Regions from separate parts of the Paenibacillus sp. FSL R7-0163 genome, predicted to be linked through region 1. Evidence: riboswitches for the same ligand, from Rfam matches in the RefSeq annotation. Region 1 holds a riboswitch; the other holds the start of a gene.

Region 1 (4,435 bases):
TTTATTAAACAACCACTCCAGCCTTCCCAGAAGTCGAGCAGAAATGTTGCCCTCTTCCGTGACATCATCATTACCAGGCTGCAGAAAGAGCTGCACATTCGGATATCGCTGGTGAACGTTTTTCGCATAATCAAAATCCTTATCATCAAACACTACGACCTTCAAGCTATGCGTAGAACGACCCAGTTTCTCCATCTTACTCATGATGTTATCTAGCATTTCCCAATTCGTTGTCATTCCTGAGCTTGGAGGTTTAGGACTGATTGTCAGCACATCCACGTCATTGAACCAATCCTGCCATTTACTCCCCTGAGTTTCTATCGCTGCTTTTATTCCACGCTCATGAAGCAGGTTGATGAAGGTACCCATTCCTTCACCAATCAAGGCAGGATTACCGCCTGAAATCGTAACACAGTCGAAATTATCTCCAGCTAACGCCAATAATTCATTTATGATTTCTTCTGCTTCCATCATGCGAACCTTATTCTTAGCCGTACCATCCCAAGTAAAAGCGGAGTCACACCAGCCGCAGCGATAATCGCAGCCATAGGTGCGGACAAACATCGTCTTCACTCCAATTACCGCACCTTCGCCTTGAATAGTTGGACCGAACATTTCAATTACAGGAATCTTACTCACAGTCACAGCCTCCATACAAACGGTAGGATGGCCCTTCATCCGGAACATCTTCAGCCAGCACCTCTGCCCAAGAGGTTGGAGTCTCCCATAGCTTTACCGAGTATAAAGGCAACCCTGCTTGCTTAAGCTTGTAGGCAATATATGAAGACATATTCTCCACTGTGGTGCGGAAAGACAATAAGGCTACTTTGGAGCCCGTATTCGTTAACGTCTCTAACACAGGTTCATTTCCCATAGCAAGAAAAGCGTGATCTAAACGATCTACTAGGCTTTGTTGTACTGTCATTTTGATATCGCTAAAATCAATGACGAAGCCTTCATCCGAGTGGCCTTCCGCGGCCATAGGTTTGCCCTTAAGCACTACTTCGAGCTTATAAGTATGTCCGTGCAGATTGCTGCATTTCCCTTTGTGTCCCACTAACTGGTGTGCCGCATCGAACGTAAATATTTTGCAGACTGAAACCTCGTTAAGCATTAAGAGCCGGCCTCCATTCTCTCTGCCTCATATTGCTCAAGACCACGCTGACGCAATAGACAGGCTGGACAAGTACCGCAGCCACTGCCAATAATACCGTTGTAACAGGTCAGTGTGTGTTCGCGAACATAATCAAAATACCCCAGTTGATCGGCCATTTTCCACGTTTCTTTTTTATCCAGCCACATTAGGGGAGTGTGGATCGCAAACTCATAGTCCATAGATAAGTTCAGCGTAACATTCAATGATTTCACAAAAACATCACGGCAGTCCGGATAACCGCTAAAGTCCGTTTGGCAAACCCCAGTGACGATATGGGAGTACCCCAGTTGTTTAGCTAATATTGCGGCAAAAGATAAAAACAACAAATTCCGTCCATCGACGAAAGTACTTGGAAGCTCATCCCCTTCCCCAGCCACGATATCTATATCCTGACGGGTAAGTGCATTGGGTGCCAGCTGATTAAGCAGCCCCAGATCAAGAATATGCTGTTTTACATTAAACTTAGCTGCTATCTCTGTTGCAACTTCGATTTCAGCCGCATGACGTTGATTATAGTTGAAGGTAACTACCTGCACTTCCTCATACTGCTGCAATGCCCAAACCAGGCAAGTGGTGCTATCTTGTCCGCCGCTGAATACGACGAGTGCTTTTTTGTTCATATGAATCTCTCCTTATCACAAGTTGGAATTTAGCGGTTGTCCACTTTTTCTGGATAGAGGTCGTGATTGATTAAGCGGTGTTCCGCCATCGCCTCATACTTCGTACCCGGTCTTCCATAGTTGCAATAAGGATCAATTGAAATGCCTCCGCGCGGAGTGAACTTGCCCCATACCTCAATGTAGCGCGGATCCATCAGTGAGATCAGATCATTCATAATAATGTTGACACAGTCCTCATGAAAGTCACCATGGTTGCGGAAGCTAAACAGATACAGCTTTAATGATTTGGATTCCACCATTTTTTGTTCAGGAATATACGAAATATACAGCGTGGCAAAATCCGGCTGACCCGTTACAGGACACAAGCTAGTGAACTCAGGGCAGTTGAATTTAACAAAATAATCACGTCCGGGATGTTTGTTATCAAACACCTCCAGAATGTCTGGATCATAACCAAACTTGTACTGTGTTCCCTGATTACCAAGCAAAGTAACTTCTTGCATTTCCTCTTTCAATCTTCCTTCTGACACGACAAAAAACCCCTCTCTTTTCCTTCGGCCTTGGCCGGTAATGGAAAGAAGAACGAGATTTCGAAAACTTGGCTCCACTAAGAAGAAACGGAAGCAACGTCCGGATAAAGGACAGCAACCGCTTGTACTGTTTAATATATTCTTAGTTTTTTATAGAGGGAGTTCGCGAACCTCTCCTGCACAACTTTAGTGCAGACTTCTTCTTAAAGCATATTGCGTCTTGAACTATACCATGGGTAGCCCGCTCCTGACAAGTTCTACTCTTTACGTACGTAGAGTTTATGAAGTTCAAAAACAATGCCATTTGATCGTGAATTTCTTTTTAATGACATGAATTATTCATATGATTAATTAAGATGCGGCAAAAAAAAGGATTCAAACCCTAAGAAAAGGGTAACTTATTCATAATAATCTTCGAGCTAAGGGTGGGAGCATTTTATGGAACAAAGTATACAGCAGCTTATGGATTGGCTTAACAATCATTTGAATGAAACAATCGCTATTGAAAAGAAAGAACTTCGTGATTTGGATAAAGTTCACTTCAATTTAGAGTCCGTAGATTTCCGGAGTGCAGACGATGTTATTGATGAATATCTTGGAAGTGCACTGATATTAAGAGGTTTCGGCAGCACACTTAACGCCGATGGTGAACTGGTATCCCTGCCACAATCCACTTATGATTTAGCTGTTGAAGGTCTTCAAATCGTAGACTTAGCCGACCGCAAGGCAGAAATAACTACGGACAGAGCTAATTACACCCTTTCAGTAGATTAAACGAACATGATTATGATAAGCAAAAAGAGCCCACAGCGATTGCGGGCTCTTTTTGCTTATCATTTATTCTTCTCCAATGATCTCCACTTCAGTTTCCAGCTCTACACCGAATTTATCCTTCACAGTCGCTCTTACATGGTGGATTAGCCCGATGTAATCACTGGCTGTTGCATTATCTGCATTCACAATAAATCCCGCATGCTTCTTGGATACCTCAGCACCGCCGATTCTTGTACCCTGTAAGCCGCTCTCTTGAATTAACTGACCTGCAAAACGGCCTGGAGGCCGCTTAAATACACTCCCACAGGATGGATACTCAAGCGGTTGCTTCGATTCACGTAAATAAGTTAGTTCATCCATTTTTGCCTTGATCGTTAAAACATCACCGGAAGTCATAGCAAATTTGGCCTCAAGTACAATGTACTCACCGCTTGCGAACACGCTTTTTCTGTAACCCCATTGCAGCTCATCACCTTGCAGAGTTACCAATTGCCCGTTCTTATTTATAGCTAGTGCACTATGCAGGACATCTTTGATCTCACCGCCATAAGCACCTGCGTTCATATAGAGCGCTCCACCAACTGTTCCTGGAATGCCACAGGCGAACTCAAGACCCGTAAGCTCCTTATCAAGTGCATATCTGGAAACATCAATTATTTTGGCACCACATTGCGCATATAAGAGATTGTCGCGAATCCCCATTTCGGTCAGTCCTGCCGTTTGCAGAACGATCCCACGTACACCTCCATCACGGATAATCACATTGGAGCCATTCCCAAGTACCGTAAGGGTTATCCCATTTTGTTCTGCATATGTAACGATCTTTTGAATTTCATCATAAGTAGCTGGTGCAGCCAAAATATCAGCTTTGCCGCCCATTTTAGTGTACACGTGATCTTTTAAATTCTCATGACTTTTCACTTTTCCTGCAGTCATTAGCTGCTCTAGGTCATCTTGAATTTTGTCAATATTCATGTTTTCATGCTCCTTTAACCATGTATAAATGATGGTCCTTGATCTATTTTAAAGAGTTATTATGAAATTGTAGGCAACCACAACTGTAACAACGAACAGGCTCCCTTGTCAATGACGGGAGCCTGTTCGTTGTATGATTTTAGATGATAATTACACAGCTTTATAGGCAGCAAGCTCGTAAGGAAGACACAGTGGCACACCCGTACGTGGATCCGGAACGATATCCGCTTCAATTCCAAACACTTCCCGCAATACATCTGGTGTCATAACCTCAGTAGGTGAGCCTTCGCTAACCACAGTACCGGACTTAATCGCTACCATATGCTGCGCATAACGAGTAGCATGATTCAAATCATGCACGACCATGATGATGGTACGGC
Region 2 (4,435 bases), 2.3 Mb from region 1:
TGTATAGATAAATTCATCCAGGGTTAACAGCTGCTTCGGCGCTTTGTAGCTTGCTAAATACTGGCGGCAATAATTCTTAATTTCGTCGACAGATAAGTGCTGTTCTCCGCTCCACTTCACGAGGGCTATCAGCTGTTCTCCCCAGTAATCGTCAGGCACGCCAAGCACCATCACTTCATCTATTTCCGGAAGAAACTCCAGCACCCTCTCTATTTCTTCTGGATAAACGTTCAGGCCTCCGGATATGATTTTATTCTTCAAACGTCCCGCCATATATAAATAACCAGCTTCATCCTGATAAACATAGTCTTCTAAAATAAGCCATCCCTCTTTAAAAGCTGCTGCTGTCTCATTCGGCAATTGATGGTAGCCTAAAAATATCATATCACTACGCACATATAGCTGCCCAATCTCCCCAGTAGGGACTTCCCGGAACTGTTCATCACGAATGGAAATTTGCACCCCGGGATAAGGTTTTCCTATAGAGGTCGGATTATGCTCGGTCAGAACATTCAAATAACTAATATAACTCGCTTCTGAAGAACCGTAGGATTCATAAAGGCGCGCTCCACCAAACACTTCCATGCCCCTTTTCTTGGACAACTCCGACCACTTTGCACCTGAGCTAATAATCGCATCCATCTGTATCTGCCCAGGTACAGCCTGCAACATCATGGATTCGATCATTGTTGGTACGACGAACAGCACCACGCCCGGAATTTGCTGGCACAGCTCTAACACCTTCGTGGCACTAAATTTTTGTGTGATATGAAAGGTTGCTCCACAATATAGACTCTGCATTACGGCGAATAAGGATAGGGAATGCACAAATGGACCTGGTGCCAAAACATCCTTCATAGCGTCCAATTCAAAAGCAATATTCGAGACCTCAAAGCTTTTTAACCATGATAAATGGGTACGCATATAACCTTTGGGCAACCCGGTTGTGCCTGAAGTAAAGCCAATAAATAATAATTCATTCGTCTCATCCAACTCAGCCTCCGGCTTCAGGGCAGCCAGCCACTGATCATAGGAACCTGTTCGTTCATTTGAGAAGGTCAATGTTGGGATCGCTTGATCCTTGAAAACCAGATTCTTTGCGGCTTCCGGCTCGGCAAAAATCATTGTCGGCTGGCACTGCTCTATAATAACCTGCAGTTCATTAGCACTCCATTTGGGATCTAAGGGAATGGGAACACAGCCCGCATAAATCGCCCCCAAGAAAACCTCAACAAATTCAATACGATTCGTAGACAAAATCGCGATTTTGTCATGCCTCAGACCCTTTTGCTGTAAGCCATTCGCGATTCTCCGCATCGTTTCTACTAATGTTGTATAGGTATGACTTGCTTGGTCATGGGTTAAGGCAATGCTGTCGGGCTGCTGTGCTGCATGACGCAGTATAGGAACTACTAGATTCATCCTTGATCACACCTGTTCGTAATTTCTGTGACTACCAATTATATACATTTTCTTCAATCGGACTGCCCCGCAAGTCCAGCCCAGACTAAAGTATATGTGTTAAGCGCCATCGCAGGCGCTCCTGTTAGACTAACCCGCTAGAATTGCTATGATAGCTTATTTTAGCTTTATATTATTTTTATGTACACATTTTCATGTAACTATTAAGTCCATCTTACAACTAAAAAAATAGCCAGCACGCATCGATTATGATCGGTACGCGCTGGCTGTATTGTTGTTTAGTCCTTCTTTTGAACGGTCGATGGTGTACCCTCTTCAGCAAAAGTAAAGGTTCGGGCGATATATAAGATAGGTGTGCTTACTGCGGTTAGTAAGAACTTCGCTAGATAAGTTGTAAGCAAAATTTCAAGCCATACATTCCAGTCATACAAGCCCGCAAACGCAATGGTGCAGAAGATAAGTGTATCCACAAAGGAGCTAATCATCGTACTGCCGTTGGAACGAATCCACAGCTGACTTGAGGTGCTGTAATATTTACGAATCCAAGAGTACAACCGAACATCTAGGAACTGACTAATGAAGTAAGCAGTAAGACTACCCACAGCTAGTCGAGGCATCAGCCCAAAAATCGTCTCCAAAGAAGACTGAGCGATATCGGTCTCCTGTGGCTTAAATACTAGTACCATCTGCATAATGACTGTAGTCATAAGCAAGGTGAAGAAACCAAACCAGACCGCTTTACGTGCTTCCGCTCTTCCGTACTTCTCATTAAGCAAATCGCTGGTCATATACAAAGTGACATACATCGTATTTCCGAGTGTCATCACAATATCAAATGGCATAGCAATCGTCTTAGCTACCTGAATGTTAGCAATTACAGTAGCAATACCTACCCAGGCATACATTCCACTTTTCCCGAACAGGCGGTAACAGAGTAGAAAAAAGGCAAAATTGACAATAACAAATAAAACTCCCCACAACAAATTAAACATATTACTGAAACTCCTCCTAGTTTTGTTTACGCGGGATGGTTACGAACCGCGGCTTACATTATTAAATTTTTGGAACAAAACATTAATACTCTATCACAATAGCGCTAAACAATCCATAAAAATAATATTTTTATATGAAATTGGTAGTTCCAGTTCTTTTTTTTCGACAATTATCTAAAATAGTCAGCAATAATTCATTTTTTTCAGAAAAAAATGCTCTATAGGACAAAACTTTCACTATTCATCCAGAGGTTAATTCTATAGAATAGTATCAAACACCTTATTCCCGATCCATTTAGTAGAAATATGACATAACTATGGAATATATCTCGGGTCGCCAATTTCCAGCAGTTGGCATGGAGTATCTAGTGAAGACCAAAAAAAGAAATGACCTCACCGTCCATAAAAAAAGGAGAGAACGATATGTTTCGTATCAAGCATTCGATCAGTCGCAAATTCACGCGTTTATTATTTGTTGTTCTGTTGCTCACGTCTCTTTTGTTAAGCACCAGCTTCTACTTTATCTCCATCAATATCTTCAACAGCTATGTTATGCCACAGATTAACAAAATCCTTACTGCCGCTGCTCAGGACGTATATAAGAATCTCAACGTAATGCACGCCCAGCAAACCCTAAATAAGAACGATCAGTCTGCCACCAATCTCGAGTTCTATTTTCAGGAAAAGAGGAAACAACATGGAGTGGAAACCATTTTTCTGGTCAATCTGAAAGGGAAAGAAGCTGAGATTCTATCCGCAGATCACGATGCAAAATTGCAACGGGCAGAAAGTGTCACCGTATCCTCTGCAATGCAACAAGCCTCTAAAGGAAAAACTGGACTAAGCGATACATATAGCGACGCACATGGTATACATAAAACAGCTTATATCGGTATTCCCGGAAGTACGATGGTTATCGGTGTAAGCAGTGACGTAAGCTTCATTCAAGAAAAAACAGACAGTATTCTATGGACAAGTGCCGGAATCACACTTCTGACGTTGATCATCGGTCTAACTGGTGCATGGTTTATGAGTGTGCGTATAACACGTCCAATCTCAAAACTGGCAGCTTATAGTGCCCGGCTCGCAGAGGGAGATTTCACCGAAGAATTATCAGTTAAAGGAAATGACGAAGTTGCACAGTTGTCCGTAAGCTTCCAAGCGATGACCCAACGCCTGAAAGAAATGATCGGACATGTACTGGTAACCTCTAATACTGTCGTTGCGGATTCCAACTCTTTAAAAGAACGTGTTGAGGTTCTCAACGATATGGCGGATCACTCCAGCTCATCGGTAGTAGAAATCGGCAAAGGTAGTACGACTATCGCTAGCAGTGCATCAGATAACTCGAGAGCAATGGAAGAAATCAATTTAGGCATTCAAAGTATTGCCTCAGCAGCGAATGAAGTCACGGAGCAAATCAGTGAGGCTTCCGCTGAAGCAAGTGGCGGTAATGAAATTGCTCAAAGTGCCGTGCTGCAAATGCGCCAGGTTGAACGTGCTTCCCTACAGTCGCTGGATCAATTACAAATCATGAATGATCGTTCAGTAATGATCGGAGAAGTCGTTCACAGCATTACTGAAATTACGAAACAGATCCAAATGCTGTCGCTGAATGCTTCAATCGAAGCTGCACGCGCAGGAGAGCATGGACGCGGCTTTGCTGTTGTTGCCGGAGAAGTACGCAAGCTGTCTGAACAATCCCGTAACGCAAACGAACAGATCCGTGACTTCCTACTTGGCCTTCAGGAAGATATGAGCCGCTCCGTTACTGAGATGAACCACGTGAATTCTGAGGTTGCCTCTGGAGTCGGCAAGGTAGCAGAAGCAGGTGATGCCTTTAATCACCTCTTGATCCTTATCCAAAGCATCAATCACAGCATCCAATCCGTATCTGCGGCTACACAGCAAATCTCGGCAAGTACAGAAGAAGTCAGTGCTTCCGTCGAAGAAACTGCACAAATTACATCAAGATCGCAAGAAAGTGCGGATACACTCGCTGCTAACTCAGAGCGGCAGCG

The links. Region 1 has a riboswitch for preQ1 ahead of queF (preQ(1) synthase). Riboswitches for the same ligand answer to the same signal wherever they lie in the genome.
Region 2: linked by a shared signal. The riboswitch ahead of NST45_RS21170 (queuosine precursor transporter) and the one ahead of queF (preQ(1) synthase) in region 1 are both predicted to bind preQ1.

The regions. Positions count from the first base shown of each region.
Region 1 is NZ_CP150224.1:2,463,722-2,468,156, reverse strand. It holds gene queE (7-carboxy-7-deazaguanine synthase QueE) at 1-639, opposite strand, end outside; gene NST45_RS10965 (6-carboxytetrahydropterin synthase) at 632-1,114, opposite strand; gene queC (7-cyano-7-deazaguanine synthase QueC) at 1,114-1,776, opposite strand; gene queF (preQ(1) synthase) at 1,806-2,279, opposite strand; PreQ1 riboswitch class I at 2,443-2,486, opposite strand; gene NST45_RS10950 (hypothetical protein) at 2,745-3,080, shown strand; gene murB (UDP-N-acetylmuramate dehydrogenase) at 3,144-4,055, opposite strand; gene NST45_RS10940 (ABC transporter ATP-binding protein) at 4,206-4,435, opposite strand, start outside.
Region 2 is NZ_CP150224.1:4,811,037-4,815,471, forward strand. It holds gene NST45_RS21165 (AMP-binding protein) at 1-1,422, opposite strand, end outside; gene NST45_RS21170 (queuosine precursor transporter) at 1,701-2,414, opposite strand; PreQ1 riboswitch class I at 2,425-2,470, opposite strand; gene NST45_RS21175 (methyl-accepting chemotaxis protein) at 2,838-4,435, shown strand, end outside.